DNA from 2 places in the Mesorhizobium sp. WSM4844 genome. Region 2 is predicted to be linked to the other one. Evidence: predicted binding sites of a transcription regulator. Region 2 holds the regulator's gene; the other holds the start of a gene.
What was found. Region 2 encodes LexA, which represses DNA repair genes until DNA is damaged. Its sites were predicted from a motif close to TGTTCNNNNTGTGTTCNG; they were not measured.
Positions count from the first base shown of each region.

Region 1: AC0L2A_RS17045 (ImuA family protein) is a predicted target of LexA. The motif match lies at 2,374-2,391, and genes of this name have one in related genera.

Region 1 covers NZ_JBVVQB010000019.1:36,536-44,939, reverse strand. The annotation lists gene AC0L2A_RS17050 (DUF6504 family protein) at 1-1,350, opposite strand, end outside; gene AC0L2A_RS17045 (ImuA family protein) at 1,292-2,350, opposite strand; gene AC0L2A_RS17040 (metallopeptidase family protein) at 2,523-2,945, shown strand; gene AC0L2A_RS17035 (DUF1737 domain-containing protein) at 3,134-3,340, opposite strand; gene AC0L2A_RS17030 (HpcH/HpaI aldolase/citrate lyase family protein) at 3,367-4,251, opposite strand; gene AC0L2A_RS17025 (DUF4153 domain-containing protein) at 4,826-6,382, shown strand; gene AC0L2A_RS17020 (response regulator) at 6,386-7,081, shown strand; gene AC0L2A_RS17015 (ATP-binding protein) at 7,141-8,404, shown strand, end outside.
Region 2 covers NZ_JBVVQB010000006.1:57,204-65,607, reverse strand. The annotation lists gene AC0L2A_RS07615 (ComEC/Rec2 family competence protein) at 1-1,987, shown strand, start outside; gene lexA (transcriptional repressor LexA) at 1,981-2,733, opposite strand; gene AC0L2A_RS07605 (molybdopterin molybdotransferase MoeA) at 2,838-4,043, opposite strand; gene moaC (cyclic pyranopterin monophosphate synthase MoaC) at 4,043-4,540, opposite strand; gene trpC (indole-3-glycerol phosphate synthase TrpC) at 4,607-5,458, opposite strand; gene trpD (anthranilate phosphoribosyltransferase) at 5,463-6,473, opposite strand; gene AC0L2A_RS07585 (SurA N-terminal domain-containing protein) at 6,470-8,362, opposite strand.

The DNA of each region.
Region 1 (8,404 bases), on a different contig from region 2:
CGCTGCCTCCCGCCACCATTCCGGGGCGATGCGTTCCGGCCCTTCGGCGCGCGCCACCCGGTAGAGCGCGCGCCGCCAGCGGAAGTTCAGCGGCGGTCCTTCAGGCATTTCGGTGGCCGGCACCTCGATCGGCTCGGGCGAGCGGAACAGCCGGATCGGCCGTTCCGGCCGCAAGACAGGCCTAGTGTCTTTCATCTTGCCCGGCGTCTTGTCCGGCTGCTTCGGCGCAGAGAGCCTTTGCGGCGCCTCCGCATAGGGATGCGTGGCGACGGCGCGCTCGGGCAGATGGCTCTCGACGGCGACCGGTTTCAAAACCGCGCTGTCGCCGAGCCGGGCGCGGATGCGGTCGGCGAAAAGGGCGATGTCGGCGCCGTCGTCGCGCGTCTCGCCGGTCAGATCCGCCTGCTGCATGTCGAAGGCCGCGGCCGACAGCACCGAGAGGCGCACGAGATCGAAGCCATAGCCGGCATCGATGTCCTGTTCGAGCGCGGCAAGCCTCTCGTGGAACAATTTCTGGATCAGCAGCGGCTCGCGCAACGGCCGCGAGGTGCCGACGGCGATGCGGCTGACGGCGCCGTCGACGCGGAAAAGCAGCAGCGCCAGCCTTCTTGCGCCCTCGCCGCGGCGCTCGAGGTCCGCCTTCAATGTCGTCGCCAGCATTTTCACCAGCCGCTCTATTTCGTCGGTCAGCATGATCGGTTCGGCGAGATGGCGTTCGACCGAAAGCGGCGCCACCGGCAGGCGCGGCGACACCGCCTCGTCGAGGCGGCCGAGCGCCTGGTCGAGGCGCAAAAGCAGCGATCTGCCGAAGCGGCGGGCGAGCGGCGCGCGCGGTGCTGCCATGACGGCGCCCGCCGTGCGCAGACCGACGCTTTCCAGGCTGGCGCGGATGTCAGGCTCGATGCGCAGCGCCGCCAGCGGCAAGGGCGCGAGAAGCGCTTCCTCCTCGCCACCGGGGACGATGCGATCACCAGAAAACCGCGCTGCCGCCCAGGCTGCACCTGGTGTGGCGGCAAGGCCGGCGCGGACATCGAAACCCTGATGGAAAAAGCGCGACAGGATGTCGTCCAGCATCGCCCGTTCGCCGCCGAAAAGATGGGTGCAGCCGGTGACGTCGAGGAACAGGCCATCGGCTGCGTCGATCGCCACCAGCGGGGTGTAGCGGTCGCACCAGTCGGCGAGGCTTTCGAGCAGGCGGCGGTCGGCCTCGGGATCGGCTTCCACGACGTCGATCGACGGATGCATGGCGCGCGCGTCGGCTATGCCCATGCCGCGCTTCAGGTGAAGCGCCTCAGCCCGCTCGTCGAGGGCGGCGATGCGCTGCGCGTTCGCCTGGCGATGGCTGATCACCAGCGGCAGGTGATCCGACGGCCGCGAACGCCAGGACCGCCCCAGACGCTGGCGCAGGATCCTTTCCGCGGCGAGATGCGGAAACCACAGGGACAGGATTCGCTGCCCGTTCCTGCCGTCTTTCCCCAGCCCTTCTTTCCTCGAAACTGCGTTCATCGGGGTTCCACTCCAGTGTGAATTGTCCTGGCAAGGCGGTGCGGCTCTTGCCGATGCTGACGGTGAAGGCAGGACAGCCGATCGAGCCGGCGAGCGGCCCGGCGATCGTCTCGCGTGGTGCCGACGGCGCCGCCGACAGGACGAGGCGGACGGGTGCCGCCGTCGGCTCGGGTTCGCCGGCCTGGCGCAGCAAAAACACCGGCCGGCCGGCGCTCTGTGCCCGGGCGTGCAGCCGCCGCGTCGCGGTGAGGTCCAGCCGCTGCGGACTGCCGCGGATTTCGAGGATGACGGCGGCGAGGGCCGTCATCCGGGCGGCCTCCTCGGCGGTCCACAGCGCGTCGAGGAGCCTTGGCGCCTCGGAAAACAGCAATTGCTCCGGCTCGATGCCGAAAAGGCGATGAAGCCCCCTGGCATAGGGGAAGCCGGCCTCGCGGAAGATTTCCGCGGTGCCGATCCACAGGACCGGCAGTCGCGGCCCCTGTTTGAGGATCAGGCTGACGAGCGACAGGGCGAAGCCGGCGACGGCTCCGGCATCGCGGGTCGCGGCGCCATGGATCTCGCTCAGCGCCGCCTTCGGCAGGCCGCCGCTGAGCGCAGTATCGAGACCTTCGGCGCCGGTGCGCACAAACGCATCGGGCGGCGCCACGGCGAGGCCGCGGCGGACAATTGTCAGATTTTTGGGCGGGATATTTTTGGGCGTGACATCAGCTGTTGGATTCCGGGGCGCATCAACGGGGGCTGCGCCGGCCGGCGCCTGCAGGCGCTCGGGCAGCGTTCCCTCGATCTTCGCGATCTGGCGGCGCAGGGCAAAAACAGTCTCCCGCGCCACGGCGCTTGTCGCCATGACGGTCAGCTTCCACTCACAATTGTTCCTGTTATGTTCTAATAGATTCCAGAGGGCGGCCGAAGAGTCAAGCGGAGTCATGGGGAATTTATTCCTGTCAGCGAAAGCGGCAACCCGGCCAATTGCCGAGTCCGGCGCGAAAGCCTATATGCCGGGATCAGAAGGACAAAGCATGGCCCGCATCTACAAAACCCGTACCTGGCACGACGAGCTTTCGCCGTCGATGGAGGAAATGGAGTTCCTGGCGCTAGAAGCTTACGCCCATCTGCCGGAGGAGTTTCGCAAGCTGACCGGCGAGATCGTCATCCAGATCGCCGAATTCCCGACCGACGAGATCATGGACGATTTGTCGCTGGAAACGCCTTTCGACCTGCTCGGCCTGTTCGAGGGGCGCGGCATCGCCGAGCGCTGGAATCCGCAGACCGGCGAGGGGCCGAACCGCGTCACGCTCTACCGCCGCGCCATCCTCGATTACTGGGCCGAGAACGAGGAGACGCTGGGCGATATCGTCACCCATGTGCTGATCCACGAAATCGGCCACCATTTCGGCCTGTCGGATGACGATATGGAGCGGATCGAAGAGGCAGCCGAATAGGCTGTGCTGATATTCAGGTGATGCCGGCCTGCGAATGGCAGTTCCCTGCGCTTCCTGTGCTCACGTACCCAAAAGTACGCTCCGCTCCGGTTCTCGGAAACTACCCAGTCTGGTCGCTTCGCGCCCGTCTTCGACTCCGGCGCGGCCTGACCTGAATCTCAACGCACCCTGCGTCGAGCTGTGCAAATCTACCAATCGCTGAGCTTGGTGCCAGGGCCGTATTCCTGGCCCTCGACATCCTTCACCACGGCCTGGCCGCAGCGCATGACCTTGGTCTGCTTGTCGTAGGAATAGGTTGGCGAGCCGAACAGGTGCCAGCCCTTGTTTAGCGCCGCCGTCACCTTGTGGCAGAAGCTGGAATCGTCCGGGCCGGACAGAAAGCGGTAGAGTTTCATTTTTCATTCCTGTGATAAGTTGCCAATCATGCCCCGCTGGTGCTGGCGGCCGCCTTCGCCAGCAGTTTCTCGGCCTGCGCCAGATGCAGCCGTTCGAGCATCTTTCCATTCAGCGCAATGACTTGCCTGCCGGCATTTTCGGCAAGCTCGAAGGCCTCCTTGACCGCACGCGCCTCGGCCACGGCTTCGGCAGATGGTGCAAAGGCGCGGTTTGCGGCATCGATCTGGGCCGGGTGGATCAGCGACTTGCCGTCGAACCCCATGGCGGCTGCTTCCGCGCATTCGCGCGCAAAAGCGTCCAGATCGCGAAAATCGTTGAAGACACCGTCGAGCAGGTCGAGGCCGCCGGCGCGCGTGGCGAGCACCATCTGCATCAGCCATGGTGTGAGATAGCGCCGGTCAGGCGTGGCGAGAATGCCGGTGTCCTTGACCAGGTCGTTCGTTCCGGCAACGAAACAGACCAGCCGCGAGGCCGGATCGCGGCCAAGCTCGGCAATCGGGCCGATGTTGAGCAGCGCCTTGGGCGTCTCGATCATCGCCCACAGCTTCACCGCGTCGGGTGAAAAATTGTCGTCCAGCACGTCGCCGGCTTCCAGGACGTCGCGCGGCGTGTCGACCTTGGGCAGCAGGATGGCGTCGGGCTCGCAGCGTGCCGCCGCCAGCAAGTCCCTGGCGCCCCATTCGCTGGAGAGCGGGTTGATACGCACGACCATTTCGCAGCGCAGGTTTGCGCGGTGAGGGAAAATGTCAGCCAGTTTTTCGCGCGCAAAAACCTTGTCGGCCGGGGCGACAGCATCTTCGAGATCGATGATGACGGCATCGCAGGCCAGCGACGAGATCTTGGCCAGCGCCTTGTCGTTCGAGGCCGGGACGTAAAGCACCGAGCGGCGCGGGCGGCAGGTTTCAGTCATGCCTGATCTATGCCGCCTGGAGGCGATCGAAGCAACCCGTCTGGCTTCTACCGGGCCAATCGCCTCAGGTTGAATTTTCCCTATCTTCAGGCGTTGGTGCTGCCCCTCACCTGCCTGCCGGCATCCTCTCCCCGTATAGTGACGGGGAGAGGGGCGCGCTCTCAATGATTTCGCCAATTTCCAGCGTTGTAGAATACGCGCCACGGTTGCGACCGGTCACTTCTCCCCGTCTCTATACGGGGAGAAGTGCCCGGCAGGGCGATGAGGGCGGCGACGACTTCGACAATTAGCGTCTCCGACACAAATTGAAAACTTTCATCTGGCTGAAGCGATTGCCCTGCACAAAAACTGCACAACATTGCGGAAAATCTCCTCGGACCCGCCTCGCTGCCTGCATTTCGGCCGGCGAAAAGGGCGGCATGCAAGAGCGCGAAAAACCTCGTTGGTCCCTGCCCCTCCGCAATGACGGTTGCTGGCTCGTCGATCCACCGCGGCCGGGTTCGGCGACCCTCCTCCCCTTCATCCGCAAATCTCCGCCCCCCGGCCGGATCAAAGCCGTAGAGAAAGCCCGATCATGACATCGTTGCTTGCCGCCGCGCCGGGCACTTGTGCGCGCTTCGGCGTTGCCGTCCTGCTTGCCGCGCTGGCCGATTTCTTCTTCTATGGGCAGCCGGTCGGCATCACGCTCTTCCTGTTCGGCATGACGCTGGCCGCCGCGGCCGCGGCGCTCCAGCCGTCGGCGCTCGGCGCCGGCCGGGCCTGGTTCAAACCCGTTGCCCTGCTTGTCGGGCTACTGCCGTTCCTTGAAAATGTCAGCGCGCTGTCCGTCGCGATCGGGCTTGCGGCGCTGGCCGTCTTTGCGCTTTCGCTGGTCGGGCGGCTGCGGCGCGGATTTGCCCGCATTGCCGGCCAGGTCGCGCTGTTCCTGCTCGCAGCGCCGTTTCGGTTCGTCCACGATTTCGTCCGCTGGCGCAAGGCGGCGCGGCGGCTTGGCCGGCGGCGCATCGGCTTCGCGGCGATCGCCGTCTGGATCATGCCGCTGACCCTGGGCGCAGTGTTTCTGGCGCTGTTCGGCGCCGCCAATCCGGTTATCGAATACTGGCTGTCGCTGATCGATCTCCACGCACTGCTCGACCTCATCCAGCTGCCGCGGCTGGCCTTCTGGCTGGTCGTGCTTGCCGGCGTCTGGGCTTTTTTGCGCCCGCGCCTGCCGCGCTTCTTGCGCCGCATTGCGCGTCGGGTGACACCTGTCCCTGTCAGCGCGGTGACGACGACGACAAAACCCGCCAGGGCGATCGAGGACATCATCTTCGGCAAGGCCGCCATCCTTCGCGCGCTGGTCATCTTCAACATCCTGTTCGCGATGCAGACCGCGCTCGACGCCACCTATCTGTGGGGCGGCATCGCCCTGCCCGACGGGCTGACCTACGCCGCCTATGCGCATCGCGGCGCCTATCCGCTGATCGTCACGGCGCTGCTCGCCGCCGGTTTCGTGCTGGCGGCGCTCAGGCCGGGAAGTGCCACTTCCAGCGATCCGTTCATCCGCCGGCTGGTCTATGTCTGGGTGGCGCAGAACATCGTGCTGGTCATCTCGTCGATCCTGCGGCTTGAACTCTATGTCGGCATCTATGCGCTGACCTACTGGCGCGTCGCCGCCTTCGTCTGGATGGGGCTGGTGGCGGCGGGCCTCGCCCTGATCATCGCCCGCATCGCGCTCGGAAAATCCAATGAATGGCTGCTTTCCGCCAATCTTCTGACGCTATCGGCGACGCTTTATGCCTGCTCGTTCATCAACTTTGCCGCCCTGATCGCCAACTACAATGTCGAGCACTCATTCGAAATGACCGGCCACGGCAGCGAGCTCGATATATGGTACCTGCGTTCGCTCGGTCCCAGCGCCCGACCGGCACTCGATCGCTTCCTCGAGCATCAGGCCAGGACCAATACGGCCAGCGTTTCCCCCTACCGCGAACTCGTCCGTTTGCTGGGACAGGACGAGGCCGGCTACCGCGCGGCCCAGGAAAACTGGCGCGCCTGGAGCTTTCGCGACTGGCGGCTCCTTCGCACTCTCGACACGTCCATCCCGTTCGTGGTTCCTCAGGGCTCCGAACCCTTCGTGCCGGGCCGCTGATCGATGCCGCATCACATCCTGATCGCCGACGATGATCCGCACATCCGCGAGATCATCTGTTTCGCGCTCGAAAAGGCCGGCATGAAAACGGTTGCGGTAGCCGACGGCGCCGCCGCCTTGCAGGCGATCGAGCGCCGCGCGCCCGACCTTGTCGTGCTCGACATCGGCATGCCGGAGATGGACGGGCTGGAGGTCTGCCGGCGGCTGCGGCACACATCCGATGTGCCGGTGCTGTTCCTGTCGGCGCGTGATGAAGAAATCGATCGCATCCTGGGGCTCGAAATGGGTGGCGACGACTATGTCACCAAGCCGTTCAGCCCGCGCGAGCTGGTCGCCCGCGTCAACGTCATCCTGCGGCGCGCCCGCCCGGCAAAAGCCGAACAGGCCGACGACAGGCAATTCTCGCATGGCAGACTGGCTTTGCTGCCGGCCAGCCACGCCGCCAGCTTCGACGGCAGGCCGCTGGTGCTGACCTCGATCGAATTCGCCATCCTGAAGGGGTTTCTGGCGCGCCCGGCGCATGTGCTTGGGCGCGACATGGTGATGGCCAATGCCTATGCCGGCAACATCCATGTCGCCGACCGCACCGTCGACAGCCATATCCGCAACATCCGCGCCAAGCTGGCGGCGGCCGGCTGCAAAGATGCGATCGAGACCGTGCATGGCGTCGGCTTCCGGCTCGGCCGGTGCGGCGCGTGACCGCGCATAAATGGCGGCCGCGCCTCGCCACCATCGTTGTCGCCATCCTGATCATGGTGATGGCGCTGCCGCTGGTCGGCCTGTTCTTCTTCAGGCTCTACGAGAACCAGCTGATCCGCCAGACCGAGGCCGAGCTGATCGCGCAGGGTGCCGCCCTTGCCGCCATCCATGCGCAAGAGGTCCGCGACGTCGGCATCCCGGCTGAAAAGCTCGGCGCGGCCGTGCCTGCCGACAGCGACAATCCGGACTCTCCCTACCGGCCGATCGAGCCAAGCCTCGATCTTGCGTCCGACAAGGTTCTGGCGACACGGCCCGCGGCGACAGCCGCCACCGTCGATCCCGCCTTCACGGCGATCGGCGCGCGGCTGTCGGGCATTCTTGCCGAGACGCAGAAAACCACGCTTGCCGGCTTCCGGCTGCTCGATCCCAAAGGCGTCGTCATCGCCGGACGCGAGGAGATCGGCCTGTCGCTCGGCGCCGTCGGCGAGGTTCGCGCAGCACTTGCCGGCCGCTATGCCAGCGCGCTCAGGCAGAGGATATCAGACGAGCCGCCACCTTCGCTCTATTCGGTCAGCCGCGGCACGAGAGTCCGCGTCTTCGTCGCAATGCCGATCGCCGTCGACGGCAAGGTCGCCGGCGTCGTCTATCTGTCGCGGACGCCGAACAACATCGTCAAGCATCTTTATGGCGAGCGCGGCAAGGTGGTGCTGGCGGCGATCGCCATCCTCGGCGGCACGCTGCTCATCGGCCTGATCTTCCTGCGCACCGTCAGCCGGCCGATCTACGCGCTGATGGAGCGGACAAAGCGCATCGCCGCCGGTGATCGAGCAGCGATCAGGCCGCTCGACCATCATGGCACGCGCGAGATGGCAGCGCTGTCCGACGCTTTCCTCGAGATGGCCGAAAAGCTGCATGCGCGCTCCGACAGCATCCAGACCTTCGCCACCCATGTCTCGCACGAGCTCAAATCGCCGCTGACGGCGATCCAGGGGGCGGCCGAACTGCTGCGCGATTCAGGTAGCGCAATGGACGAGGCCGAGCGGCGGCGGTTTTCAGACAATATCGTCACCGACGCCGGGCGGCTCAATCTGCTGGTGCGTCGTCTGCTCGACCTGGCGCGCGCCGAAAATCTTGCGCCCAGCGGCGAAAGCACGTCGCTCACTGCGGCCCTGGCGCTGTTGCCGACCGGGGACAGGCTGGCGCTTCGGGTCGAGGCGGGCGGCGAGACCGGCCTGCGCATCTCGGCCGAGAACGCAGCGATCGTGCTGGCCAATCTCATCGACAATTCGGCAAGGCATGGCGCGACACTGGTTTCGGTCACGG
Region 2 (8,404 bases):
CGCCGCCAAGGTTGAAACCTGGCGCGCCGGAACGAAGATGCTCGGTTCGGAAATCCAGACCCGGCTGACCGGCCGTGTCGTCAGGCTCGACCAGATGGCGAACGGCCGGATCAGGCTGACCATCGACGTGATGTCGACCGCCCGGCCGACACTGCGTTATGCACCCGAACGTGTCAGGGTGTCGGCACGCAAGATTCCCGCTGAGATGACCGCAGGCTCGGTGGCAACCGGCTATGTGAGGCTTCTGCCTCCGACTGGCCCGGTCAGACCGGACAGCTTTGACTTCTCCTTCGACAGCTATTTCGCCGGTATCGGTGCCAGTGGCTTTTTCCTCGGCAGTCCAAAGATCGTCGTCTCCGAAGATGCACCGTTAACCGCACGCCTTTCTTCGTCGATCGAGAAGGCGCGCGAAACCATCGCCGACCATATCAGGGACAGCATCCGTGGTGCCGAGGGGGAGATTGCCGCTGCGCTGATCGTCGGCGTGCGTGCCGGCATCCCCGAAGAGATAAACGAATCGATGCGGCGCACCGGCATCTACCACATCATCTCCATTTCCGGCCTGCACATGGCGCTTGTCGCCGGCACCGTCATGGGATTGCTGCGCGGCGCCTTTGCGCTGTTTCCCGACTTTTCGTCGCGCCGGCCGGTCAAGAAATATGCGGCTGCTGCCGCACTCGTCTCCATCGCTGCCTATCTGATCTTTTCCGGTATCGTGGTCGCGGCTGAACGCAGCTTCATCATGCTGGCGGTAATGCTTGTCGCCGTGCTGTTCGACCGGGCGGCACTCACCATGCGCAACCTGGCGATTTCGGCCATCGTCGTCATCGTCGTGTCGCCGCATGAGGTGGTCGGCGCAAGTTTCCAGATGTCCTTCGCCGCGACTGCGGCTCTCGTGGGCGCCTATGCCGGTTGGTCCGACTACCGGGCCGACAAGGCCAAGGCGCCGCGACAGCGACGGTCACCGGTCGCTTTCGTCACGCGCAAACTCGTCGCTGGGGCAGGCACCATCGCAATGACCTCCATCATTGCCGGCAGCGCCACCGCGCTGTTCGCCATCTGGCACTTCCAGCGCGTCTCGCCGCTCAGCCTGTTCGCCAATCTGGCCGTCATGCCGATCGTCACGATCGTCATGTTCCTGGCCGTCCTCAGCGCCTTGGCAATGCCTTTCGGCCTCGACGGCCCTTTCCTCTACATGATGGGCAAGGGCCTGACGGCGATGATCGCAATTTCGGGATGGATCTCGGAGCGTTCGCCGGTCGATGCAGTCGGACTGATTTCGTTGCAATCGGTCCTGCTGGTGACAGTCGCCCTGGTCATAGCCACGATGGCGACGACATGGCTGCGGCTTGCCGCACTTCCCTTTGCGCTCGCCGGCCTGCTGACGATTTCCGAGACGCGCACCCCCGACGTGCTGATTTCGGAGGATGCGCATCTGGTGGCGCTGCCGATCGGCGGCGGCGAACTTGCCGTCAACCGGATGCGTTCGAACGAATTCACCACCGACAACTGGAAACATGCGCTGGTTTCAACAACGATCATCGAGCCGGAGACATTCGAAAAAGGAGATGTGCAGTTCGACATCGCCGACCCGGCCGACCTGCCGTCGGGAGCGCCTTTCACCTGCACTGCCGGCCTGTGCTTGGCCCGGCATCCGTCCGGCGCGCTCATTGCGCTCGCCGACGACCGGAAAACCGCGCGGCCGGCCTGTGCCTTTGCGGATTTGATCGTCATCGACGACGCCACAGCCTATTACAAACCCTGCCGCAACCCGCTGGTTCTCGTCGTCACCAAACGGCAGCTCGCTCGCATGGGCAGCGCCGCCGTCTTCTTCGATCCGCTATCGGCGACGACGCGCGCAGAAATCCGTTTTGCCGTCAGACAGCCATACAGGCCCTGGCATGAGCAGCGGCGATTTTCGCGCGAGGCAAGGGGCCTGCCTCCATACCGCAGGGCCAAGAAACCCCAGAAGCCTGCCCTTCAGTAACGCCGGATCAGTCCGACGAGCTTGCCCTGCACCTTGACCCGGTCCGGCCCGAAGATGCGCGTCTCGTAGGCCGGATTGGCGGCTTCCAGTGCGATCGAGGCACCTTTGCGGCGGAATCGTTTCAGCGTCGCTTCCTCCTCGTCGACCAGAGCGACAATGATCTCGCCAGGCTGGGCGGTGTCGGCGTTGCGGATGATGACCGTGTCGCCGTCGAAGATGCCGGCCTCGATCATCGAATCACCCTTGACCTCCAGCGCGTAGTGGGTGCCGCCGGTGATCATGTCCGGTGGCACCGAGATCGAATGCGTCTGGTGCTGGATGGCGTCGATCGGCACACCGGCAGCGATGCGGCCCATCACCGGTATGGAGACGGTGGCAACGACGTCGTCGTCATTGCCGGCAGCACGCATGCGCGAAGGCGCCGGCTTGATCTGGCGTCCGAGGCCGCCCTGTCCAAGCCCGCCCTGGCCAAGGCTGCCTTGAATGACGCTCGGCGAGAATTTGCGCGCCGCATTGAGGCCCGGCGCGATCGAATCGGGCAGCCGCAGCACCTCCAGCGCGCGGGCGCGGTTGGGCAGGCGGCGAATGAAACCGCGTTCCTCCAGCGCCGTGATCAGCCGGTGGATCCCTGATTTGGAGGCGAGGTCGAGCGCTTCCTTCATCTCGTCGAACGAGGGCGGAATGCCGCTTTCCTTCAGCCGTTCGTGAATGAACATCAGCAGTTCATGTTGTTTGCGTGTCAGCATCGCGACCCCCAACAGAATCAGAAAAACAAACCCAGAACAAACACTATCTGTTCCAGTTGTGTTCCGCAACCATTTAAAGTTTAATGAATGTGTTGACGGTTTGTTCAGCGTAGCATCAGCACGCTGCAGGCGGCGCCCGCTGCGGCTGCGGGAGCGAATGGCTCGCGCACGACCAGTCCGTTGGCGTCGGCCAGCATTCTGAGCATCGAGGAATCCTGGATACTGAACGGCGTTGCCTCAAGCGTGCCGGCTTCTTCCTTCACCACCGCGCGTACATAGTCCTGCCTGAGATCGTTGGCCGGCATGGCGGCGCCGAGCCGCGCCTGACGCATGTCCTGGCGGAAGGCGCGGCCGCCGAGCCGCGCCAGCAGCGGCTTCAGAAAGAGCTGCGTGCAGACCAGGCTGGCCACCGGATTGCCGGGCAGGCCGATGCAACGGATGGCACCCAGCCGCCCGAACATCAGTGGCTTGCCGGGCCGCATGGCGATTTTCCAGAAATCAAGCGCCATGCCTTCGCCGGTCAGCACGTCATGGACGAGGTCATGGTCCCCGACCGAGGCGCCGCCCAGCGTGACGATGACGTCCGCGCCTGCGTCGACGGCTTTTGTCACCAGCGCGGCGATCGCCTCCTTGCGATCGGGGGCGATGCCGAGATCGAGTGCGCTGGCGCCGACCGAGCGGGCCGCGGCGGCGACGCCAAAGGCATTGGAGGAGATGATCTGGTCGGGGCCAAGGTCGCTGCCCGGCGGCAGCAATTCGTCGCCGGTGGCGATGATGGCGACCAGCGGCCGTTTCACCACGCGGACCTGCTGGTGGTTGGCCGACGCCGCCAGCGACAATGCCGCCGGATCAAGCAGGCGGCCTTTCTCCAGCAGCATGTCGCCCTGCGAGAAATCGAGCCCGAGGCGGCGGATGTTGCGGCCTTCAACCGTCGGCGCGGTCACTTCGACGATGCCGCCACCGAGGTCGCGGACATTCTCCTGGATGACGATGGTGTCGGCGCCTGCGGGAAGCGGCGCGCCGGTGAAGATGCGCACGGCCTGCGCCGGGCCGACCGTTCCGGTAAAGCCGCGACCGGCCGGCGCCATGCCGATCACCGAAAGTCTCGCGGGCACGGACGCGACATCGTCGGCCCGCACGGCATAGCCGTCCATGGCCGACGCGTTGAATGGCGGCTGGGTGCGGAGCGCCATGAGCGGCTCCGCCAGCACGCGGTCGGCGGCATCCATCAGCGCGACGCTTTCAGCCTGCAAGGGCGCAGCATCCGCAAGCAGGTGCTCGAGCGCCTCGGCGACCGCAAGCAGCGCCATTATTGGCCTGCCCCCTGGGCATCCGCCTTGTAGTCGGCGGATTTGCCGCCGGTCTTTTCCACCAGCCTGATGCCGGAGATCGCCATGCCGCGATCGACCGCCTTGGCCATATCATAGATGGTCAGGCAGGCGACCGAGACGGCGGTCAGCGCTTCCATCTCGACGCCGGTCTTGCCGGTGACGCGGGCCAGCGCCGTGACCTTCAGGCCGGGCAGCGTCGCGTCAGGTTCGATGTCTACCGATATCTTGGTCAACAGCAGCGGATGGCAGAGCGGGATCAGCTCATGCGTCCTCTTGGCCGCCATGATGCCGGCGATGCGCGCCGTGCCCAGCACGTCGCCCTTCTTGGCATCGCCGTCGAGAATCATTTTCAGCGTTTCGGGCCGCATCGAGACAAGACCTTCGGCGATTGCCGTGCGGGTCGTCTCCGCCTTGTCGCCGACATCGACCATATTGGCTTCGCCTTCCGCGCCAAGATGGGTGAGGGCGGCCGACATCGTCAGGTCACCCTGGAGCGACGTGCGTCCGTTTGGACGCACAAACTACGCTCTGACGCTTTGTATCTATGCATCATGCTCTCCGAACATCGATTCCGATTTTCGGGCAGATGCATTGGCGGGCGCCTTGCCCGTCAAAAGCAGGTGCGTCGCAGTGGCCACGTCCTGTTGCCGCATCAGGCTCTCGCCGACGAGGAAAGTGCCAATGTCGCTCCGTTCCAGCCTGCGGCAGTCCTGGTGCGAGAAAATACCGCTCTCGCTGACCAGCAGCCGGTCGGCCGGCACCATCGCCGCGAGCCGCTCCGATGTCTCGATGCTGGTTTCGAACGTCCGCAGATTGCGGTTATTGATTCCGATCAGCCGCGACGACAGTTTCAGCGCGCGTTCCGTCTCGGCCTCGTCATGAACCTCGACCAGCGCATCCATGCCGAGCTCGAACGCCGTCGTTTCGAGTTCCCTGGCCACGGCGTCATCGACGCTCGCCATGATGATCAGGATGGCGTCCGCGCCCCACGCACGGGCCTCGAACACCTGATAGGGCTCGAACAGAAAATCCTTGCGCAAAGCCGGCAATGTCACGGCGCTGCGCGCATCGGTGAGGAATTCAGGCGCCCCCTGGAAAGACGGCGCATCGGTCAGCACCGACAGGCAGGCAGCCCCACCTTTGGCATAGGCCGTGGCCAGCGCCGGCGGATCGAAATCGGCGCGGATCAGGCCCTTGGACGGGCTCGCCTTCTTGATCTCGGCGATCAGCGCGAAACTGCCGGATTTGCGTTTGGCTTCAAGGGCCGAGAGAAAGCCGCGTGGTGCGTCGGTATCCTTTGCCCGCGCCTTGATTTCGGCAAGCGGCACCCGCGCCTTCGCCGCCGCGATCTCGTCGCGCTTGTAGGCTTCGATCTTGCGCAGGATATCAGACACGGCGCTATCCGTTCGAAATCTCGACCAGCCGGTCAAGCACCTTTAGCGCCCGGCCGCTGTCGATGGCTTGCGCCGCCGTCGCCATGCCATCGGCAAGCGTCGTCGCCTTTCCCGCCACCACCAGTCCGGCGCCGGCGTTCATCAGCACCGTATCGCGAAAGGCGCCGGCAGCGCCGCCCAGCATGTCGCGCAGCGCCTGGGCGTTGTAGGCGGCATCGCCGCCGCGCAACTCGTCCTTGGTATGCCGCTTCAGCCCGACCGCTTCCGGGGTCAGCGTAAAGCTGCGGATCTCGCCGCCGACCAGTTCGGCGACCTGGGTTTCGCCGGTGGTGGTGATCTCGTCATAGCCGTCGCCATGGGCGACCCAGGCGTGGTCGGCACCCAGTGCCTTCAACGTCTCGGCCACCGGCATGATCCATTCCGGCAAGAAGACGCCAACCATCTGCCTGACGACACCAGCCGGATTGGAGAGCGGGCCAAGCAGGTTGAAGATGGTGCGGGTGCCGAGCTCGACGCGGATCGGGCCGACATGCTTCATCGCCGGATGATGCGCCGGCGCGAACATGAAGCCGACGCCTGCGTCGTGGATGCAGCGGCCGATCGTTTCCGGCGGGATGTCGAGCTTGACGCCGAGCGCGGTCAGCACGTCGGCGGCGCCGGTCTGCGAGGACAATCCGCGATTGCCGTGCTTGGCCACCGGCACGCCGCAGGCGGCGATGACGAAGGCGGATGCGGTCGAGATGTTGACGCTGTGCGAATTGTCGCCGCCGGTGCCGACGATGTCGATGGCGCCAGCCGGCGCGTCGACGCGCAGCATCTTGGCGCGCATGGTGGCGACGGCGCCGGAAATCTCGCTCACCGTCTCGCCGCGCACGCGCAGCGCCATCAGGAAGCCGCCGATCTGGCCGGGCGTAGCGTCGCCCGACATGATGATGTCGAAGGCATCGCGCGCTTCCTCGAAGGAAAGCGAGCTGCCGGCGGCGACCTTGGCGATGTGGGTCTTGAGCGCGCTCATCTGGTCAGGGCTTGGGCAACGGCGGTCTGGTCGATGCGAACGTCATATTGCGTTTGCAGCTGCGCCACCAGCTGGTCGAGCAGGTCGTCGGACATGCCGGCGGTGAACGATTTCTGCTCGTCGTCCGGCACCGAGCTGGCGTCGGCCCCGGCAGGCTCGAAGACTTCGGCAATCCTGAACAGGATCTGTCCGTCGCCGGTGGGCGAGGGGATCAATCCGGTCCCGCCTTCGCCTTCGCCGAACATCGCAGCCGCCCCTTCCTTGCCGAAATCGGCGTCGTCCGCCCCGCGCTTGACGCCGCGCTTGGTCTGTTTCTCAAGCTTGAGTTCGCTCGCGATCACGTCGAGCGTGGTGCCGGCCTCGAGACGCTTTTCGAGCTCCTGCGCTTTTGCGGTGAGCCGCTTGGTCGTTTCCGCCGCCGTCCAGTCGGCCACGACCTTCTGGCGGACTTCATCCAGCGTGCGGTCGCGGGCCGGCGCGATCGAATCCACCTCGTAGAACACGAAGCCATTGTTGGCGGTGGTGAGGTCGGGATTCTCGGTGCCGGGCTCGGCATCGAACACCGCCTTGATGAGATCCGGCGATTCCGGCAGATCCTTGACGATGGCGCCGTCCGGCCTCAGGCCGGTGCGATCGATCGCGTCGACGGTGACGACCTTCAGCTTCAGCTTTTCGGCCGCTTCCTTGAGCGTGCTGCCCGAAGCGCGGCTATCTTCGTAGCTGTCATGGACGTCGAGCAGAATGCGGCTTGCCTCGCCGAGCGCCAGGTCCTTGCGGATGTCGGCGGCCACTTCGGCCAGCGGCTTCACCACTTCGGGCTTGATCTCGGTGACGCGCAGCAGCACCGGACCGAAGGCGCCCTGAACGACCGGGCTGACTTCGTTGACCTTGAGCGCAAAGGCCGCATCCGCCACCGCCTTGTCGGCGATCTTGTCCTTGGACAGCGTGCCGAGCAGCGTGTCGGCCTGCGTCTTGCCCTCGGCGGCGACGAGTTTGTCGAAGGTCGCGCCGGTCTCGAGTGAATCGAGCGCGGCCTTCGCAGCATCGGGCGTTTTGAACACGAGCTGTTCGATGGTGCGCGTTTCCGGCGTGGTGTAGCGCCCCTTGTTCTTGTTGTAGTCGTCGCTGACCTGCTGGTCGGTCACGGCACTCACATCCGTGATGTCTTCCGGCTCGAGCCTGACATAGGAGAATTTGCGGTATTCGGGCGCCGCATAGGTCTTCTTGTTTTCCTCGAAATAAGCCGAAAGCGTAGTGTCGGATGGCGCTTCAATCGGCTCGACCAGCGATTTCGGCAAGGTCAAATAGTCGATGGTGCGGTCTTCGCCACGATAAAGCGCCACCGCCCTCAAGAACGTATTCGGGGCCTTGAGGCCGTCCGAAACCGCCTCGACGATCTGCTGGCGCACAGCCAGCTGGGCGCGATTCCTGAGATAGTCTTCCGGCCGCATGCCGACCTGTTGCAGTATGTATTCGAAAGTCCTTCTGTCGAAGTTGCCGCCGGGACCCTTGAAGGCCGGGTCTTCATGCGTGAGTTGGGCCAGCCGGTCCTTGGACAGCCCAAGCCCGAGCTTGCGGGCCTGCTCATCGAGGACCGCGCCCGACACGAGTTGCGCCAGCACCTGGTTGTCGAGGCCGAGCGCCGTCGCCTGCTCGCGGCTGATGCGCTGGCCGAATTGCTGCGACATCACGCTGATCTGCCGGTCATAGGCCAGCCGATACTCGTTGATCGACACTTTGGTGCCGCCGGCCGTGACAACGGCGTCGTGGCCTGCAAAACCACCGACCATCTGTCCGGAAATGCCCCAGACGGCGAAGCTCAACACCAATAATATCAGCAGCGCTTTCGCGATCCAGGTCCCCGCGGCGCTTCTCAAGATACCAAGCATGGTCACTTCCGATTTTTTCGCGCATTTTCGCATGCGCCGAGT